One region of the Rhodococcus sp. P3_B8 genome, then DNA from elsewhere that is predicted to be linked to it. Evidence: riboswitches for the same ligand, from Rfam matches in the RefSeq annotation. Region 1 holds a riboswitch; the other holds the start of a gene.
The links. Region 1 has a riboswitch for thiamine pyrophosphate ahead of thiC (phosphomethylpyrimidine synthase ThiC). Riboswitches for the same ligand answer to the same signal wherever they lie in the genome.

Region 1 (5,309 bases):
CAGGCGATGTACCGCAACCTCGGCTTCGTGGCGCACCACCGGTACCGCTACGCCACCGAACCTGGCGGCTGACGACCTGTCGGAGAGTGCCGCTAGGGTGGCTGCCGTGCGCATCGCAACCTGGAACGTGAACTCTGTTCGTGCCCGTACCGACCGGATCCTGGACTGGCTCCAGCGGTCCGACGTCGACGTGCTGGCGATGCAGGAAACCAAGTGCAAGGACGAGCAGTTCCCGTACGAGCGTTTCCTCGAACTGGGCTACGAGGTCGCACACGTGGGCCTCAGCCAGTGGAACGGCGTCGCGATCGCGTCCCGCGTCGGTCTCGAGGACGTGCAGATCGGGTTCGAGGATCAGCCCGGCTTCCACAAGGACCCGGAGGTCGCGCCCGCGCAGGAAGCCCGCGCCATCGGCGCCACGTGCAACGGCGTCCGCATCTGGAGCCTGTACGTCCCCAACGGTCGTGAGCTGACCGATCCGCACTACACGTACAAGCTCGACTGGCTGGCGAAGTTGCACACCGACGCGGTCGGGTGGCTGGGGCAGAACCCGGACGCGCAGATCGCGTTGGTCGGCGACTGGAACGTGGCCCCCACCGACGAGGACGTCTGGGATCCGGCGCTGTTCGAAGGCAAGACGCACACGTCCGCACCCGAGCGTGAGGCGTTCCAGGCATTCGTCGAATCCGGATTCGCCGACGTCGTCCGGCCGCACACCCCCGGTCCCGGTGTCTACACCTACTGGGATTACACCCAGTTGCGGTTCCCGAAGAAGCAGGGAATGCGCATCGACTTCGTGCTGGGTTCGCCCGCCCTCGCCGGCCGCGTCGACAAGGCCGAGATCGACCGCAACGAACGCAAGGGCAAGGGCGCCAGCGATCATGCGCCGGTCATCGTCGACCTCGGCGACTGAGAACGCAGCACACCGAGCGCCACAACCGCGCACCCGAATCCGATGAGCACTCCGTGCCCGATGCGCAGTGGGGCGTCGACGTAGAACTGCGGGATGAACAGCGCGAACCCCACTGCCATCGGGATCCCCGCCCACCCGGCGAGTAGCCGGGACCGGGCGATCGCCACGGCGGCAGCGGCTGCGCCGACCGCGACGAGGAGCAGACCGGTGGCGAACAGCGTCGCCTGCGCCGCCCCCATCCGCACGCTTTCGGTGAGGGTTGTGACCGCATTCTCGTCGAGGTCGCTGCCGCCCAGGGCGTGCAGCGCGAACGTTTCGGCCCCGTAATAGGGCAGCGTCAGCCCTGTCCCGATCCACGACGCCGCCACCGCGACCACCGCCGCCCGTTCACCGCCCGTCCCTTTCAGCAGTCCGCTGAGCGCGACGAGCGCAAGCCCGAACGCGATGAATCCGCCGACCGCGGCGAGGTGTGCGACGAGCCACGACGGTGAGGCGAACTCGGCCCGCCCGTCCGGCGCCCCGCCCGCTGCGTAGGGACGCACTAAGGGGTACACGACGAACAGGACGCCGGCGAGGGCGAACAGCGCCGCGGCGCAGATCCGTGCGACCCCGGTACGACTCTCGATCCGATCCGACACGGTCATGACGACTCCTCCATTGTGAGCACCGCTCTCTATGTAGAGCAGTATTCACAGCAAAGTCGCAGATGGCAAGAGCAGTGCTCTCGCGAGTGGGGCTACTCGGCAACCAGGACGTCGAGGTGCTCAGGATTTAGCGCCAAGTAGCGCTGGACATACGTGCAGATGGGACGCACTTTCCAGCCGCGCCGACGCGCCGAGCCGAGCGCCTCGCCCACGAGGACCGCGGCCAGCCCGCGCCCACCGAACTCTTCCTTGACGACCGTGTGCATGAACGCGACCACCTCGCCCGGCTTCGCGGTGAATCCGGGAATGTCGTCCTCGTCCCGGTAGCCGAGGATGCCGACCAACTCGTCCCCCAGCCACAGATCGAATCGTTCATGGGCAGGGTTGTCGAGCACGCGAGCATCAGCGGCCGTGATGTTCCCCGACGACTCGGAACTGTTCGAAATGTGATCCATGCCACTCATGGAATCAGTAAGGCGGCATCCTCGCGAGCGGAATCGCCGCTCCCGGAACCGTTTCGTTGCCGACGAGTGCCCGATTCGTGGTCCGACCGCAGTCAGCCATCCACCGGAACGACGAGGTCGCGGTACTCGGGATGCGCCGAAACGAAGCGCTGCACGTACGTGCACACGGGCCGGACCTTCCAGCCGTACCCGCGGGCGAGGTCGAGGGAGCGACCCACCATGAGGGCGGCGAGTCCGCGGTGGCCGAAGTCCTCCACGATCACGGTGTGCATGAACGAGACCACGGGCCCCTGCCGCCCTCGACTCTTCGGGCCCGGCGGCCGAGCGGCCACCACGCCCACGCCGGCACCGGCGCCGGGCGGGGTGTCCGCGAGGTCGAAATACCCGAGGATCCCGACGAGGTCACCACTCAGGCGTAGCTCGAATCGGTTCTGATCGGCGTTGTCGATCACGTCCACAACCTGCGCGTCTGTCAGCATGGCTATCTCCTGGGGGTATGTGTCGTAATCGAAATGTGATGTTCATCACCCTTTATACCGATGCCGGGAACCGCTGTCCAAGTTTCACCCGAATGATTGCTCACAGAGATCTCGGTTACAGTTTGTGTGACAACTACACATCCACGGGGGCTCGCACCAGCGGGCTGAGAGGACGGCTAGGGCCGTCGACCGTCGAACCTGTCCGGGTAATGCCGGCGTAGGGAGCATCATCGATGAGCACACACGTATCTACAGCCACGTCCGTCACCACGGGACCGATCGAGGGCAGCACCAAGCAGTACCTGCTGTCGGGCGACGACATCCGGGTGCCGGTCCGGCGCGTACACCTCACCAACGGTGAACACCTCGACGTGTACGACACGTCGGGTCCGTACACCGACGCGGACGCCACGATCGACCTGGAAGCGGGATTGCCGCATCTGCGCGCACCGTGGATCGCCGGCCGGGAGGGCACCCAACTCGACGCCGCTCGCGCCGGCGTCGTCACCGCCGAGATGCAGTATTGCGCTGCACGCGAGGGTGTTTCACCCGAGACGGTGCGCACCGAGGTCGCGACGGGACGCGCCGTGATCCCGGCCAACCGCTGCCATCCCGAACTCGAGCCGATGATCATCGGCAAGGCGTTCGCGGTGAAGATCAACGCGAACATCGGCAACAGCGCGGTCACGTCGTCGATCGCGGAAGAGGTCGAGAAGATGGTGTGGGCGACGCGGTGGGGTGCAGACACCATCATGGACCTGTCCACCGGCAAGAACATCCACGAGACACGGGAATGGATCCTGCGCAATTCGCCCGTGCCCGTGGGAACCGTGCCGATCTACCAGGCGCTCGAAAAGGTCGGCGGCGACCCGACCGCGCTCACATGGGAGATCTACCGCAACACCGTGATCGAACAGTGCGAGCAGGGCGTCGACTACATGACGGTCCACGCCGGTGTACTGCTTCGCTACATCCCACTGACCGCGCGCCGCGTCACCGGCATCGTCTCCCGCGGTGGGTCGATCATGGCCGCCTGGTGTCTGGCCCATCACCGGGAATCGTTCCTGTACACCCACTTCGACGAACTGTGCGAGATCCTCCACCGCTACGACGTCACGTTCTCGCTCGGTGACGGCCTGCGTCCCGGCTCCATCGCGGACGCCAACGACGAAGCCCAGTTCGCGGAACTGCGCACCCTCGGCGAGCTCACGAGGATCGCCAAATCCCATGGGGTGCAGGTGATGATCGAAGGCCCCGGGCACGTCCCGATGCACAAGATCGTGGAGAACGTGCGCCTCGAGGAAGAGTTGTGCGAGGAGGCGCCGTTCTACACGCTCGGGCCGCTCGCCACCGACATCGCGCCGGCGTACGACCACATCACGTCCGCGATCGGCGCGGCGATGATCGCGCAGGCCGGCACCGCGATGCTCTGCTACGTGACACCCAAGGAACACCTGGGACTGCCGAATCGGGACGACGTCAAGACCGGGGTCATCACGTACAAGATCGCGGCGCACGCGGCGGATCTCGCGAAGCAGCATCCGCGGGCGCAGGAGCGGGACGACGCGCTGTCGAAGGCCCGGTTCGAATTCCGCTGGCACGACCAGTTCGCGCTGTCCCTCGACCCGGATACCGCGCGGGAGTTCCACGACGAGACGCTGCCCGCCGAGCCGGCAAAGACGGCCCACTTCTGCTCGATGTGCGGCCCGAAGTTCTGTTCGATGCGGATCTCCGCCGACGTGCGCGAGTACGCACAGCAACATGGACTCGATTCGGTCGAAGCCATCGAGGCGGGCATGGCCGAGAAGTCGAGCGAGTTCGTCGACGCAGGTGGTCGCGTGTATCTGCCCGTCGAGTCCGTCACCTCAGAGAATCGGTAAGGTCCCCTTCGTGAAGCTGCTGCCCCTGACCCCCGACGGCCAGACCCCCGTCCGAGTCCTCACCATCGCAGGCACCGATTCCGGCGGTGGCGCCGGGATCCAGGCCGACTCGCGGACGATGGCGCTGTGCGGCGTCCACGCATGCGTCGCGGTCGCCGCGGTGACGGTGCAGAACTCGGTGGGCGTCAGCGGTTTCCACGAGATTCCGCCGGAGACGGTGGCCGCGCAGGTGCGGTGCGTCGTCGACGACATCGGGGTCGGGGCAGCGAAGACGGGCATGCTGGCGTCGACGGCCATCATCGAGGCCGTCGCCGCCGTGTGCACCGAGGTCGGGATCGGCCGCGACCTACCGGTCCCGCTGGTCGTGGACCCGGTGTGCGCGTCGATGCACGGCGATCCGCTCCTGCACGCCGAGGCGCTGGACGCCGTGCGGAACACGCTGATCCCGATCGCCACGGTGGTCACCCCGAACCTCGACGAGATCCGGTTGATCACCGGCATCGAGGTGGTGGACGACGCGACCGCACGCCGCGCCGCCGAAGCGCTGCACGCGCTCGGGGCGCAGTGGTCGATCGTGAAGGGCGGGCATCTCCGGACGTCGGCGTCGAGCACCGATCTGCTGTTCGACGGCGACAGGTTCCTCGAGTTCAGCAGTCCCCGCATCGACACCGGCAACGACCACGGCGGCGGTGACACCCTCGCGGCCGCCATCGCGAGCGCGCTCGCCCACGGGTGGTCCGTGCCCGATGCGGTGGCGTTCGGTAAGGAATGGGTCACCAAGTGCCTGGAGGCGTCGTACGACCTGGGTGCCGGTCACGGCCCCGTCTCTCCACTGTGGCGACTCCGTCACCCGTGAGTACTTATTAACGTCCGGCGGTTGAGAAGTACTCACGGGCGGCGGAGCCGCAACCGCCAGATACCGAGGTCGGAGG
Region 2 (5,309 bases), on a different contig from region 1:
CGCGCCTGGTTCGACAAGTGGCTGAAGGGCATCGACAACGGCATCGACGAGTACGGCCCGGTCACGCTGTACCAGCAGGGCAACGGCTGGACCACCACCGATCAGTTTCCGCGGGCCGGTGTCGACTACCAGCGGATGTACCTGTCGGGTGCCCCCAGTGGCACCGCCGGGCACGCCGCCCACGACGGCAGCCTGGTGTCGGCGAAACCCGGCGACGCAGCACGACTCACCGTCGCACCCGGCCTTCGTGGGCTCTGTTCCCGCGACGGAGCACAGGGCACCGCAGGCGCGGCCGTCGTCTTCGGATCGGTGTGCAGCAAGGACTCCCGGTTCGCCGAGGCCGAGGGACTGACGTTCACCAGCGCCCCCGTCGCGCAGCCGACCGAGCTGTCGGGTCCGGTCAATCTGCACCTCGAAACGGTGCTCGACGCCCCGGACGGATTCTGGGCGGTGACACTGAACGACGTCGCACCGGACGGCACGTCGACCCCGCTCACCAATGGTGCGCTCACCGCTTCCATGCGGGCCGTGGACGATTCGAAGAGCACCAAGTCGGCGAACGGAGACTACACCGAACCGCACCACTATCTGACGGTGGACGCGCGTCAGCCGCTGGTGCCGGGTGAAGTGACGCCAGTGGACATCAACTTCGTGCCCACCGACGCCGTCCTCGCGCCGGGGCACCGGCTGCGCGTCGACGTGTACGCGGGCAGCGTCCCCCGGTACCTGCCGCTCGGACCGATTCTGGCCGACAGCCAACTGAAGCCGCAGCACGTCGCGTTGTCCCCGGATCGGCCGAGTTTCCTCAATCTGCCGCTGGTCGGAGCGCAGGCGTGGTGAAACGTTCACGCCAACTCCCGAGATCCGTAGGGTTGACGCCATGACCAAGTGGACAGCTTCGGACATCGTCGATCAGAGCGGCCGCACGTTCGTCGTCACGGGCGCCAACAGTGGTCTGGGGGAGGTGGCCGCGCGGGCCCTGGGCAAGGCGGGGGCGCACGTCGTGCTGGCCTGCCGTAACACCCACAAGGGGGAGGTCGTCGCACGGTCGATCGGTGACAACGCCGAGGTGCGCCGCCTCGATCTGTCCGCCCTCGCCTCGGTGCGCGAGTTCGCCGCCGGCGTCGAGTCCGTCGACGTGCTCGTGAACAACGCCGGCGTGATGGCGGTTCCGCAGCGCACGACCGCCGACGGATTCGAAATGCAGATCGGCACAAACCATCTCGGGCACTTCGCGTTGACCGGCCTGCTGCTCGACAAGATCACCGATCGGGTCGCCACGATGTCGAGTGCGGCACATCAGGCGGGAACGGTTCACCTCGACGACCTCAACTGGGAACGCCGCAAGTACAACCGCTGGAGCGCCTACGGGCAGTCGAAACTCGCGAATCTGCTGTTCACGTACGAATTGCAGCGCAGGCTGTCCGCGGCGGGGTCACCCGTCAAAGCGGTGGCCGCGCACCCCGGTTACGCATCGACCAATCTGCAGGCCCACACCGAGTCGGTGCAGGACAAGCTGATGGCCGTCGGCAACCGGATCTTCGCGCAGTCGGCGGAGATGGGGGCGCTGCCGATGCTGTACGCGGCAACGGCATCCGACGTGATCGGTGGCAGCTACATCGGGCCGGACGGCCTGTTCGAGCAGCGTGGCCATCCGAAGGTGGTGGGCTCCAACAAGAAGTCGCGGGACGAGCACACCGCGCGGGCGCTGTGGGCGCTGTCGGAGGACCTGACGGGCGTCGAGTTCACGTTCGGGTGACGCGACGCCCGTCAGGGTTGCTCAGTCTTCGGTGACCTCGAGGGTGACGTCGATGTTGCCGCGGGTGGCGTTGGAGTAGGGGCACACCTGGTGTGCCTTCTCGGTCAACTCGAGCGCCTCGGCGCGGGGCAGGTGGGGCAGGGAAACCTCGAGAGTGACGGCGAGACCGAATCCGCCGCTGTCCGTCGGGCCGATGCCGACGCGGGCGCCGACGGCCGAGTCGGCGACGTTCGCCTTCGCCTGACGGCCGACCAACTGGAGCGCGGAGTGGAAGCAGGCCGCGTATCCGGCGGCGAACAGCTGCTCGGGGTTGGTGCCGTCGCCGGACCCGCCCATCTCGGTGGGGATCGCGAGGTTCAGGTCGAGCTTGCCGTCGGACGTGCGAGCGTGGCCGTTGCGGCCTTCTCCGGTCGCGAGGGCTTCGGCGGTGTAGACGATCTTCATGGTTACTTCTCTCCTGTAGGGGTGGTGAAGCTGTGAAGTGACTCGGTGAGCCGCGACAGGGTGTCCCGGAGGGCGACGAGTTCGTCGATCTCCATTCCCGTCGAGTCGGCGAGTTCGGCGGGGATGCCCTCCGCGGCGGCGCGGAGGGCCGCACCCTTCTCGGTGAGATGGATCCCGACCCGGCGCTCGTCGGCCGAGGAGCGCCGGCGTTCGACCAGGCCCAGGGTTTCGAGCCGCTTGAGCAGTGGAGACAGCGTGCCGGTGTCGAGGTCGAGGGCGTCGCAGATCTCACGTACTCCGCGGCCGTCCCGTTCCCAGAGCACCAACAGCACGAGGTACTGCGGGTAGGTCACTCCCAGCGAGTCGAGCATCGACCGGTATCTCGCCGTCATGGCCCGGGAAGCCGAGTACAGGGCGAAGCACACCTGGCGGTCGAGGGTGAGGTTGTCGGTCACCACTGAATAGTTGCACACAACTAGGTTGTGCACAACCAAGAACTGGAATCGGTGATTGCGCTTACACTGTTGGCCAGTGACACGGGGTGCTGCCCGGCGACGAGCCGGACGGCTGAGAACAGACCCGTCGAACCTGAACTGGGTAATGCCGGCGAAGGGATGTCGCGGAGACGCCCGTATGCGCTCATCCGATGTCTCGTCGCCGACCGAACGGAAGGTGACAGCATGCAGCTCGACAAGCAGATCGTCCTGGTGACCGGCGGTGGGCGGGGCCTCGGCGCCGCCATCGTGCGGTCGTTCGCGGCGCAGAACGCGCGGGTGATCGTGAACTACCGGAACAGCCGGGACGCGGCCGAAGAACTCGCGGCCTCCCTGGGCGCGGACCGTGCGGTCGCGCTCCGGGCCGACGTCACCGATGCCGGACAGGTGGCCGCCCTGTTCTCCGCGGCGGCGGAGCACTTCGGCTCCCCGGTGACCACGGTGATCAACAACGCGCTCGCCGACTTCTCCTTCAACGGCGACGCACGCGACAAGGCGGACGTCATCACGTGGGAGTCCTTCGACTCGCAGCTGCGTGGCAGCGTGAAGGCGACGCTGCACACGACGCAGGCCGCGCTGCCGGGCATGCGTTCGCTCGGGTTCGGCCGGATCGTGAACATCGGCACCAACCTGTTCCAGAACCCCGTCGTCCCGTACCACGACTACACGGCCGCCAAGGCCGCCGCGCTGTCGCTGACCCGCACCCTCGCCGCCGACCTCGGTCCCGACGGCATCACCGTCAACATGGTCTCGGGCGGGCTGCTCCGCACCACCGACGCGAGCGCCGCCACTCCCGACGAGGTATTCGACCTCATCGCGGCGAGCACCCCGCTGCAGCGCGTCACCACCCCGGACGAATTCGCCGACGCGGTGCTGTTCTTCGCGTCCCCGTGGTCGCGGTCGGTGACCGGCCAGAACCTCGTCGTCGACGGCGGACTGGTCAAGGACTGACATGACCGACGTCCGGCAACTGCACTTCAACGCATTCCTCTACAGCTGCGGGCACCACGGCGCCGCGTGGCGGCACCCCTCGTCCCAGGTGGAGCGACTCTGCGACATCGCCTACTACGAGGAGTTGGCGCAGACCGCGGAGCGGGGCTGCCTCGACGCGGTGTTCTTCGCGGACGGGCATTCGGTGCGCGACCCCGCGTCCGGAGGCATGTGGTTCCTGGAACCGCTCACCGCGCTGTCCGCGATGGCGCGGGCGACGGAGCGGGTCGGACTGGTGACGACGGTGTCCACCACGTTCTACACACCGTTCCACGCCGCCCGGATGCTGGCGTCGCTCGACCACATCAGCGGCGGCCGCGCCGGCTGGAACGTGGTGACGTCGATGTTCGACGCCGAAGCGCGCAACCACGGGCTCGAGGAGATGCCGCCGCACGACGAACGCTATTCGCGTGCCGCAGAATTCGTCGACGTGGCACTCGCCCTGTGGGATTCGTGGGCGCCCGACGCGCTCGTGCTCGACCGGGACGGCATCTTCGCGGACCCGGCCAAGGTGAAGCCGGTCGAGCATCGGGGAAAGCATTTCCTCGTGGACGGTCCGCTGAACGTGCCGCACTCGCCGCAGGGTCGTCCCGTGCTGTTCCAGGCGGGCGCGTCCGATCAGGGCCGCGACCTGGCCGCCCGGTGCGCCGAGGGCATCTACGCCGTCGCCTACGACCTCACGGCCGCGCAGAGCTACTACGACGACGTGAAGCGGCGCATCCGCGCGGCGGGCCGCGACGCCGACGCGGTGACCGTGATGCCCGGTCTCGTGACCTATGTCGGTTCGACCACCGAGGAGGCCCGGCGGAAGAAGGCGGAACTCGACGCGCTCCTGCCCGTCGAACAGTCTCTGGCGCAGTTGTCGATGTTCGTCCAGCAGGACTGCAGTGTCTGGGAACTGGACGCTCCCGTTCCCGCGCTGCCGCCGCTGTCGGAGTTCACCGGGCCGCAGGGCCGGTACGACACGATCCTGCGGATCATCGAGAAGGACCGTCCCACCGTGCGGTCGCTGCTGGGCACGTTGGCGGCCGGCGGTGGCCACTGCACCATGATCGGAACCCCGGAATCGATCGCCGACGAGATCGAAACGTGGTTCCGCCGCGGCGGGGCCGACGGCTTCAACCTGATGCCGCCGCTCTACCCGAACGGCCTCGCAGACTTCGTCGACGAGGTGATCCCCGTCCTGCAGAAGCGTGGGCTGTTCCGCGCGGAGTATGAGACAGAGACTCTGCGCGACCATCTCCGGGGGCGCCCGTAGTTGCCACCACAAAGAACACAACCTTCTCTAAGTACGCAACAGTGACTGTGAGCGTCCCTCCCCCCGACACTGGCTGTTATCGCGATCACACCACGACGCGAGTTCGGACGAGGAGTGGCAATGCTGGTAGCACTCGGCTTTCTGATGGTGGCCGTGTTCATGTTCTTGATCATGTCCAAACGGGCCACTCCCGTGGTCGGGTTGATCGCCGTCCCAGTCGCATTCGGGATCGCGGCCGGAGCGGGCCTCGGCATCGGCGACATGATCACCGACGGAATCAAGGCGCTGGCACCGACGGCCGCGTTGCTGTTCTTCGCGATCATCTTCTTCGGAATCATGATCGACGTCGGCCTGTTCGACCCGC

Region 2: another riboswitch for thiamine pyrophosphate. It lies ahead of AC1D1G_RS13610 (3-oxoacyl-ACP reductase); the one in region 1 lies ahead of thiC (phosphomethylpyrimidine synthase ThiC).

Annotation. Positions count from the first base shown of each region.
Region 1 covers NZ_JBFUGT010000037.1:37,904-43,212, reverse strand. The annotation lists gene AC1D1G_RS15620 (N-acetylglutamate synthase, CG3035 family) at 1-72, shown strand, start outside; gene AC1D1G_RS15615 (exodeoxyribonuclease III) at 107-910, shown strand; gene AC1D1G_RS15610 (hypothetical protein) at 877-1,554, opposite strand; gene AC1D1G_RS15605 (GNAT family N-acetyltransferase) at 1,647-2,009, opposite strand; gene AC1D1G_RS15600 (GNAT family N-acetyltransferase) at 2,111-2,497, opposite strand; TPP riboswitch at 2,631-2,738, shown strand; gene thiC (phosphomethylpyrimidine synthase ThiC) at 2,731-4,377, shown strand; gene thiD (bifunctional hydroxymethylpyrimidine kinase/phosphomethylpyrimidine kinase) at 4,388-5,233, shown strand; gene AC1D1G_RS15585 (adenylate/guanylate cyclase domain-containing protein) at 5,266-5,309, opposite strand, start outside.
Region 2 covers NZ_JBFUGT010000028.1:71,840-77,148, forward strand. The annotation lists gene AC1D1G_RS13590 (CocE/NonD family hydrolase) at 1-840, shown strand, start outside; gene AC1D1G_RS13595 (oxidoreductase) at 881-1,759, shown strand; gene AC1D1G_RS13600 (organic hydroperoxide resistance protein) at 1,781-2,203, opposite strand; gene AC1D1G_RS13605 (MarR family winged helix-turn-helix transcriptional regulator) at 2,206-2,658, opposite strand; TPP riboswitch at 2,731-2,835, shown strand; gene AC1D1G_RS13610 (3-oxoacyl-ACP reductase) at 2,884-3,648, shown strand; gene AC1D1G_RS13615 (LLM class flavin-dependent oxidoreductase) at 3,650-4,945, shown strand; gene AC1D1G_RS13620 (CitMHS family transporter) at 5,066-5,309, shown strand, end outside.